Regions from separate parts of the Anabaena sp. FACHB-83 genome, predicted to be linked through region 2. Evidence: predicted binding sites of a transcription regulator. Region 2 holds the regulator's gene; each other region holds the start of a gene.
What was found. Region 2 encodes HrcA, which represses chaperone genes, less so after heat shock. Its sites were predicted from a motif close to TTAGCACTCNNGANTCNNGAGTGCTAA; they were not measured.
Positions count from the first base shown of each region.

Region 1: the regulator HrcA is predicted to act here: its motif matches at 1,560-1,586, upstream of groES (co-chaperone GroES).
Region 3: the regulator HrcA is predicted to act here: its motif matches at 1,674-1,700, upstream of groL (chaperonin GroEL).

Region 1 covers NZ_JACJRY010000024.1:44,741-48,025, forward strand. The annotation lists gene H6G79_RS23915 (response regulator transcription factor) at 1-382, opposite strand, end outside; gene H6G79_RS23920 (hypothetical protein) at 774-947, shown strand; gene groES (co-chaperone GroES) at 1,603-1,914, shown strand; gene groL (chaperonin GroEL) at 2,012-3,285, shown strand, end outside.
Region 2 covers NZ_JACJRY010000004.1:106,640-109,924, forward strand. The annotation lists gene H6G79_RS06435 (DUF2834 domain-containing protein) at 1-409, opposite strand, end outside; gene H6G79_RS06440 (tetratricopeptide repeat protein) at 431-1,168, opposite strand; gene hrcA (heat-inducible transcriptional repressor HrcA) at 1,383-2,480, opposite strand; gene H6G79_RS06450 (rhodanese-like domain-containing protein) at 2,929-3,285, opposite strand, start outside.
Region 3 covers NZ_JACJRY010000003.1:344,316-347,600, forward strand. The annotation lists gene fabG (3-oxoacyl-[acyl-carrier-protein] reductase) at 1-413, shown strand, start outside; gene H6G79_RS05650 (MraY family glycosyltransferase) at 414-1,496, opposite strand; gene groL (chaperonin GroEL) at 1,733-3,285, shown strand, end outside.

The DNA.
Region 1 (3,285 bases), on a different contig from region 2:
CTTCTGGCTCAAAAGGCTTGACCATATATACGTCAGCGCCTTTATTTAAACCTTTAACTCGGTCTGCACTTTGTCCCTTGGCTGATAGGAATAAAACAGGAATCCAACTAGTACGTTCGTTTTGCCGGACTTGTTCCACAAAAGTGTAACCGTCCATTTCCGGCATCATTACGTCACAGATGATCATATCTGGAACATCATGCTCTAGAATTTCCAGAGCTTCGCGTCCATTTTCAGCAGTGACGACTTCATATCCTCTAAATTCCAAGTAATCCTTTACCAGCAAGATGAGGTTAGGGTCGTCATCAATTAGTAGAAGGCGTTTGTGATCTTTCATGCTGGGCTCTTTCATAGCAGTGGCACTTGTCGCGCTTCGATCCATCAAGGTCTTGAATGGTTATCCTTAATAATGGTGGATTTATCGAGATGTTGTCTTTTTTCCCACTTAACTTGCCTTTGCGTCCTCGAAGTCTCAAAAGCGGTTCTCACCTTATTTAAGACCACTAACTCATTGGCAAAAGTCCGGTAAGGATACGTAGAGCAGTAGTAATTATAATGCGCTATTATATATCGCTTTGAAAGGTACGGGTGAAAAAACACTGATTGAATAATAATCATCTGCCATTCACTAGTAAGTATTGGCTTGTGATGACCCCAGCTTTATAACAACCTGCACTTTCATCAGCGTACTGCTTTACTATATCCTGCGGATGTGAAGCCTTATCAGATGTTAACAAGCAAGTAGGGGAATTTCCGGCAAAGATGGGTTAAAAATGCAAATCTTCTACCACCATTATGCCGATCAAGTATGTTTGGATGATCCTCTCAGTAACTTGCAAATTTGCTTGGCGATACCAGACACCACCATCCGAGCAGAAAACCATTATCTGTCTAGAACAACAAAGTGGCAAGCAATTGTCTTGAATTGTCAAGATGCAGAGGGGTAAACTTTTATCGCTTTTCACCAAGTTTGAGTTCTTGATTAGCTGATTTAAGCCTTCCCAGAACTACCAAATAACTTGCTGTTAACCAGAGTTAGCAACTGTGTGGTCAGCACACATAAAAATATGTCGCTGATTTTTGGCAATTCCTAAAATTTTTACACAATTACTTAAGGTTTTCTTGTGGTCTACATATTTAATGGTTTGGTCGATGTGATAGTTGTTGAATCTTGGTATTGTTACTCATTTGTAGCTCCCTGTTTACTGTTCTATAACAATTTCCAAGCTTTGCAAATAAAGTTGACCATATAAAAATATTCGTAACTTACGGATGGAAATCAGAAAATTAAACCTAATTAGGTACTAATACTTAAGTGAACTTCCGATTACTGAGGGTTAGGGAGTGGGGAAAGGAGGGGTTTAGGGGTGTAAGGGTGTGGGGAAAAGAAGGGCAGAGGGGCAGGGGTGCAGAGGAGATGGGGAGTAGTGTGCAGTGAAACAAAGAGAAATTTTTATAGAAAGTTTTCTCCTCCGCTCCCTTGCTCCCCTGCTTTCTTCCAAGAGTTCGGAAACCCGTACATCACAAAATGTTGCCATTGCAGGCTTTTCTTCGGTAAATTAGCACTCAGGAGTTGAGAGTGCTAACTCTGGAGAAATTTGTATGGCAGCTGTATCTTTAAGCGTATCTACAGTTAAACCTTTAGGCGATCGCGTTTTTGTCAAAGTAAGCGCATCAGAAGAAAAGACCGCTGGTGGTCTTTACTTACCCGACACCGCCAAAGAAAAACCCCAAGTAGGGGAAGTTGTTGCTCTTGGAGCTGGCAAACGTAACGATGACGGTAGCCGTCAAGAGTTAGAAGTCAAAGTTGGAGACAAAGTGTTGTACTCCAAATATGCTGGCACAGATGTGAAACTCGGCACGGAAGAGTATGTACTGCTCTCTGAAAAAGACATTCTAGCAATCGTTTCCTAGTCAAAAGTCACAAGTCACAAGTCAAAAGTCCCTGGACAAATGACAAATGACAAACAACCACTGACAAAAAATAACTGACACAGGAAGATTAACAACTATGGCAAAGCGCATTATTTACAACGAAAACGCACGTCGCGCCCTAGAACGAGGCATTGACATCTTAGCTGAGGCTGTAGCTGTGACCCTCGGCCCCAAAGGTCGTAACGTAGTTCTAGAGAAGAAATTTGGCGCACCACAAATCGTCAACGACGGTGTGACCATCGCAAAAGAAATCGAATTAGAAGATCATATTGAAAACACTGGCGTTTCTTTGATTCGTCAAGCGGCTTCTAAAACCAACGACGCTGCGGGTGATGGTACCACAACCGCAACCGTATTGGCTCATGCGATCGTGAAAGAAGGCTTGCGGAACGTAGCAGCTGGCGCTAACGCCATCCTGTTGAAGCGCGGTATTGATAAAGCTACCACCTTCTTGGTAGAAAAAATTGCCGAACACGCTCGTCCTGTAGAAGATTCCAAAGCTATTGCTCAAGTTGGTTCTATCTCTGCCGGTAACGACGATGAAGTCGGTCAGATGATTGCCCAAGCAATGGATAAGGTGGGTAAAGAAGGTGTAATTTCCTTGGAAGAAGGAAAATCCATGACCACCGAATTGGAAATCACCGAAGGGATGCGCTTTGACAAAGGCTATATCTCTCCTTACTTCGCAACTGATCCTGAGCGGATGGAAGCAGTATTTGATGATCCTTACTTACTGCTGACCGATAAGAAAATCGCTTTAGTACAAGATTTAGTACCTGTTCTTGAGCAAGTTGCACGTCAAGGCAAGCCCTTGGTAATTATTGCTGAAGATATTGAAAAAGAAGCTTTAGCAACCTTAGTTGTTAACCGCCTGCGTGGTGTGCTGAACGTAGCTGCTGTAAAAGCACCTGGATTTGGCGATCGCCGCAAAGCTATGCTAGAAGACATCGCTATCCTCACCGGTGGTCAACTCATCACCGAAGATGCAGGTCTGAAGCTAGAAAACACCAAGCTTGATGGTTTAGGCAAAGCTCGCCGCATCACCATCACCAAAGACAACACCACAATTGTTGCTGAAGGTAACGAAGCTGGCGTTAAAGCTCGCATCGAACAAATTCGCCGTCAAATGGAAGAAACCGAATCTTCCTACGACAAAGAAAAATTACAAGAACGTCTGGCTAAATTGGCTGGCGGTGTAGCTGTAGTCAAAGTTGGTGCAGCCACCGAAACCGAAATGAAAGACAAGAAACTCCGCCTCGAAGACGCTATCAACGCTACCAAAGCTGCGGTAGAAGAAGGTATCGTTCCTGGTGGTGGTACAACTCTGGCTCACCTCGCTCCTCAACTCGA
Region 2 (3,285 bases):
CACCATAAGCAACTAATATGCCTGCAATTACGGTGAGTATAATCCCAGTCACGCGAGCATCTAGCAGCTTGATGAAAATATTTTTTTTGCCAACAAATGCTTGATTTGGCTCTCGGAGAAATAAATAAGGTAACAAAGCAAAAGCACCTACACCAAAAGATGCAGTCGCAAATGGCCAAGCTGGGATTTTTTGATTTCTACCATCAATAAATGCTAATGCACTGTAGGCAAGAGGCCAAATCCCCATCAGATTAAACAAGGAAATCACTAGAGGGTTGATTCCTTGCCATTGTCCAAGAGAAAGTTTCTTGATTAACTCGAATGTATCAGGTTGATCAGGGGGTGCTAGGAAAAAAGCATAAACCACAAATCCCACCCACAGGGAAAACAGAGATACTTTCCTCAACATAAACTTAAAAATAAATTTATTTTAACGTTTTATGGTTCTTAAGAGTTTTGCTGCTTTATTGACCAGCCGTTTACGCTTGTAATGGAAGTAGGAAGACTCTTGAATTTTAACAATAATTGTTTCCAGATAATTACATGCAGTCTGGACATCTCCCTGGTGAGAGAGAATTTCCGCCAAGATGATATAGGCTTGTGGATGATTCCAATTTTGAATGTGGTTTTCTAGATGCTGTTTAGCGGCTTCAAATTCTTGTAAAGCAAACAATGTTTCGCCATACATTAAAGAAGCATCACCATATTTATAATCTGGGTCTATTTTTAATAGAGTGTGTAAATAAGACTTGGCAGAGGTGAATTTTTTATTTTTAATATCAATAAATGCTTCATGCCAAAGGGTTTGGAGATTGTCATCTTCGTTGTTAAAATCAGGCTGATTTAAGGCTGTTGGTTGATCAAAGCTTTCCACGTCATCTGAGAGATGATGACTGAAATTAACATACTGAGCAGCTTTTTTGATACTTTTTACTTTTAGTTTTACTTTGCGTCGTTTATGAGAGCTTGTCAAGTTGCGCCAATGCTTCTGAACTGGGATATGTCCTCGCGGTATCCAACGTTGAAAACAGTAAGCGATCGCCCCAAAAAAGTTGACAATAATTAAAACCCACAGCCATAACCGCTTGTCTGGTTCATTGCGAATACAGTCATAAAGCATGAATAACCAAAATCCGGTCATTAACAACAATCCCACAACTTTGATCATTAACTGAATTCCCTAGCCTATCTGCAAGTTTGATTTTTCCTCACAAAATGCGTTTCACTCGTTTGGGAACAGTCCTAGTTTCCGAGATGATACCCTAGTATTTCTGTAAAGTAGAAACGTATGAGGTAGGAAATTCCATTAAAACCTAGATTCAGTCAAATCATCAAGGGTTAGTAAAGATACAAACCTAGTCCGTGGGATTGCGAGAAAGCATTTAACTGAAAGCTTCAGACAGGTAATCGGCGGCGGCGGCTACTACTGCGATCGCACTTTCGTAATCTAGGCGCGTCGGCCCTAAAACCCCGACACTACCAATCGGTACAGAACCTCGACGGTAGGTAGAAGAAATTAAGCTGCAAGTACGTATCGGCTCTAAGGGATTTTCTGCACCAATTCGCACTGTCACCCTAGATTTACTTGCATCTTCTGTCTCTGGTTCATCAAAGATTAATTGGCATAATTTGTCTTGTTCTTCTTCTAGCAATTGCATAATTGTTTTGACTTGCTGCAATTGAGAAAATTCTGGCTGACGCAATACTTCTGTGACACCACGCACCATAATTTGTGTTGGGGTTGGTGCTTGAGTGCGACGGCTTAATTCCGCAACTGAACTTTTCAAGAATTCGCCATACAGTTGAAATTCTTGGTCTAATTCACTCCAATTTAAGTTAGCTATTTCTAATAAACTCCGCCCGCGTAAATGGCTATTTAAGAAGTTAGAAACTATCTGCAACTCCCGATCAATTACTTCAGCATCAAGTTGCAAATTTTCTTTTTCTGGTGGCAAATCCATCACTTTAGAATGGGTTTCATAGCCATCTGTGACTAAAATTAGCATGATTCTACCAGCTTCAATTTGCAACAGTTGTAAATGTCGCACTAAGGCTGTTGAAGTTTGGGGCATAGTAATCAAGCTAATACAACCACTTAATGTCGCTAAAATCTGTGCGGCTCCATGAATCAGGGCTTCCAAACTCCAATCTTCCCAATGCAGGCGTTGTTGGAGTGAAAGTTCTACTTCCTTGGCTAAGGTTTCTGTTCGTGTAGCGTCTCGCAAAGAAGGTGTAATTAACTGGTCAACATAAATGCGATAACCGGAGTCAGAAGGTATTCTTCCAGCTGAGGTATGTGGTTGATAAAGTAGCCCAGATTTTTCTAATGCACCCATCACATTGCGAATTGTGGCCGAGCTAACGCCTAAGTCATACTCTTCAACCAAAACCTTTGATCCAACAGGTTCTGCTGTCGCAATGTAGTGACGTATTGTTGCCCAAAGGATGTGCTGTTGTCGATTGGTTAACTGGACTTCCATAAGGTGTGTATTACCGAAAGCAAATTTAAGAAAAGTTTGAAAAAAATTTTTTGAGCTAATGCAAAAAAAGATTAATATTGGTTAATTAAGATAGCAAAATTTTTATCTATATTATAGTTACTTGCAGCAACATTAATTGAGTTGCTAACTCTGAACGAATTAATCTTTTCAGCTAAAAAAGCTGTTTGACAATTTAAAGTTTTTTAATTATTAAGTATCTTCCCACAAATTTTACAAATAAGTTGTATTGGTAGATACTTATTTTTCTCACCATTTAAGTTAGATGTCGTCAGGATAAATGCTGATTGTGATGAGTGGTGGTTCGGCTCCGCTCACCAACCGGGAGTAGAGGTGTGGTTCGGCTACTTCGGCTGCGCTCAGCACAAGTGCGCTCACCAACCTTGGGTGTAGGGGGAAGAAGCCAGGACAAATGACCAATGACTATTGACTAATATTGTGGGATTTCTGGGTCAACTAGTTGAGAATAAGCGGCGATACCACCTGTAATATTTTTGACATTTGTAAATCCTTGAGCAATCAACCACTGACACATCTGAGCAGAACGCACACCGTGATGACAAAGGACAAGGGTTTCAGCCTCTGGATTCAACATCGTGAAAATTTGTTCATTCCAGTTGGCATATTCACTCAACGGTAAGTTAACAAACCCTGGGAGGCTGGCGATCGCTAATTCTTGGGGTTCACGCACATCTACTAACTGAATATTTGCAGCGCCAGTAGCTAAACGTTTGGCTAATTCTTCAACGGTAATTTGAGTCATGGGTTGCCCAAAGGATTTATCTGT
Region 3 (3,285 bases), on a different contig from region 2:
TAATTGACCTCAACTTAACTGGCGTTTTCTTATGTACCCGCGCCGTTAGCAAACTCATGCTGAAACAGCGTTCTGGGCGAATTATTAATATTACCTCCGTGGCGGGACAAATGGGCAACCCAGGCCAAGCCAACTACAGCGCCGCCAAAGCCGGAGTCATTGGTTTTACAAAAACCGTTGCTAAAGAACTAGCAACCCGTGGGATCACCGTGAACGCCGTCGCCCCTGGTTTTATCACCACCGATATGACCAGCAATCTCAGCAACACCGAAGAAATTTTGAAATTTATCCCCCTTGGTCGCTATGGACAACCAAAGGAAGTGGCCGGGATGGTGCGCTTTCTGGCTGCTGATCCCGCAGCAAATTACATCACAGGCCAAGTCTTTAACGTAGATGGTGGCATGGTGATGTAATTACGCATTATTTAAGATTCTTTGCCAAACGGTGAAGCTCAACAAAATAATAATGCCAGTGCAGGTGGCGACTATCACAGGTAAAGGCATCCCACGAATCGTCATCGCCAGTAAGTTACCCATTAAGGTCATTGTCCAAAGGGTGTAAGCGGCGTGACTTTGGGAGAATCCCCAAGCTAATAAACGGTGGTGTAAGTGATCCTTACCTGGAGTACTGAGGGGGTTTTTTCCTGCTAATAGTCGCCGTAAAAACACTTGGGTAGTGTCTAACACTGGTAATAGCAAAAATAAAACCGTCGGTACTAAGGAAAAGACTGTAGTTATCTGCAAATCACCCAAAATACTGGTAGCAGCTAAAACATAACCAAAAAAATATGCTCCAGCGTCACCCATAATTATGCGTGAGGGGTGGAAATTGTGGCGCAAGAAACCCAACGCCCCGCCTCCCAACGCTGCCAAAACCAAAGTCGCCGCCGCTTTATTGGGAAATTGGGCGGAAACTGCTAACAAACTCATCGCCGTAATAAAACTGATCCCCCCCGCCAAACCATCCATACCATCCATCAAATTGATCGCGTTGGTAATTCCAACCACCCACAACACGGTAATAAATATTGATAAAAACGAGTCTATGGGTGTGCCGAAGGCAACTTTGATGCTGATGCCATTAGCCACCAGCAACAAGGCTGTGATGATCTGTGTCCACAAGCGCACAGAAGGGGGTAAACCGAACTGATCGTCAATGAAGCCAACTAATACTAGGATTGAGCCTCCTAGTAGCACAGTTAAAACCTGTGCCAAAACACTTTGTAATTCAATTGGTCGTAACAGACTAGCAAGAACTAACGCGGCAATTACTCCTGCATAGATAGCCAACCCGCCAGCATTCGGTAAAGGTTCCCGATTTAGCCGTCGCGCATTTGGTTGATCAGCCCAACCAACTCGCAGGGCAAATTTGCGTACTGTCGGTATTAAGCGCCATGTCACTAGCCAAGCGAAGAGAAACGTGAAAACTACTGCCAACCAGCCGATGCCGCTTGGGTCGGCAATACCCAGAGACTTAAGGGAGTTGTCTAGATTCATCTCCCAATTCAACCATTACTGCCTGTATCCTACATGAGCATCAAATGTATATTAATCAATTTTTTAAGAAAAGGTACTGGTATTTACTCAAGTCTCAAGATCCCAGGGCGGAACTTCACACTTCATACCAGTACCAATCCTGATAAATTCCATTTATAATCTGACCAGTTTTGGTTATTAGCACTCTGAGTCTGTGAGTGCTAAATTGTCTAAAGGAAGCGCAAGAGAAGTGAAACATGGCTAAAATTATTTCCTTTGATGAAGAATCACGGCGGGCGCTGGAACGGGGTGTCAATGCCCTGGCCGATGCAGTGAAAATTACATTAGGCCCCAAAGGTCGTAACGTCCTGTTAGAAAAGAAATTCGGCACACCCCAGATTGTTAACGATGGGATCACCGTTGCCAAAGAAATTGAATTAGAAGACCCCTTAGAAAATACTGGTGCCAGACTCATCCAAGAAGTAGCATCAAGAACCAAGGATACTGCTGGGGATGGCACTACTACCGCCACCGTTTTAGCACAAGCTTTAATTAAAGAAGGTTTGAAAAATGTTGCGGCTGGTACTAATCCGATCAGCTTAAAGCGGGGCATTGACAAAACTATCGAGGCATTGGTAGAAGAAATTGCCAGAATCGCCAAGCCAGTGGAAGGTTCTGCGATCGCTCAAGTAGCCACAGTCTCCGCAGGTAACGATGAAGAAGTCGGCGCAATGCTGGCAGAAGCAATGGAGAAAGTCACCAAAGATGGTGTTATTACCGTTGAAGAATCCAAATCCCTGACCACTGAATTAGAAGTAGTCGAAGGGATGCAAATCGACAGAGGTTATATTTCTCCTTACTTCATCACCAACAACGAACGGCAGATTGTTGAGTTTGAAAATGCTCGGATTCTGATTACTGACAAAAAAATCAACAGTATTCAAGAATTAGTCCCTGTACTAGAAAAAGTTGCCCGTTTGGGTCAAGCACTGTTGATTATTGCCGAAGATGTCGAAGGCGATGCTTTGGCAACTTTAGTAGTCAACAAAGCGCGGGGTGTGCTGAATGTGGCTGCAATCAAAGCCCCTGGCTTTGGCGAGCGCCGCAAAGCTATGCTACAAGACATCGCCATCCTCACCGATGGTCAGTTAATTTCTGAGGAAATTGGTCTTAGCTTAGATACTGCTTCTTTGGAAAACTTGGGAACTGCCCGCAAAATCACAATTGATAAAGAAAACACCACAATTGTTGCAGGTAGCACCACCAAGCCAGAAATTCAAAAACGGATTGGTCAAATTCGCAAGCAGTTAGAAGAAACTGATTCCGAATACGACAAAGAAAAACTCCAAGAACGCATTGCCAAATTAGCTGGTGGTGTCGCTGTGATTAAAGTCGGTGCAGCCACAGAAACCGAACTCAAAGACCGCAAACTCCGCATTGAAGACGCACTCAACGCCACCAAAGCCGCCGTTGAAGAAGGAATTGTGCCTGGTGGCGGTACAACCTTAATTCACTTGTCTACCAAAATTGACGAGATTAAGAACAGCCTCAATGATGAAGAAAAAATTGGCGCAGACATTATCAAACGCGCTTTAGAAGCACCTCTACGTCAAATTGCTGACAATGCTGGTGCAGAAGGTTCTGTCATCGTTTCCAAAGTCAAAGAAACCGAATTCAACGTTGGTTACAACGCTGCTACCGGAGAATTTGAAGACTTGATTGCTGCGGGAATCATTGACCCAGCGAAAGTTGTGCGTTCTGCCTTGCAAAATGCTGCTTCGATTGCGGGGATGGTTTTGACTACCGAAGC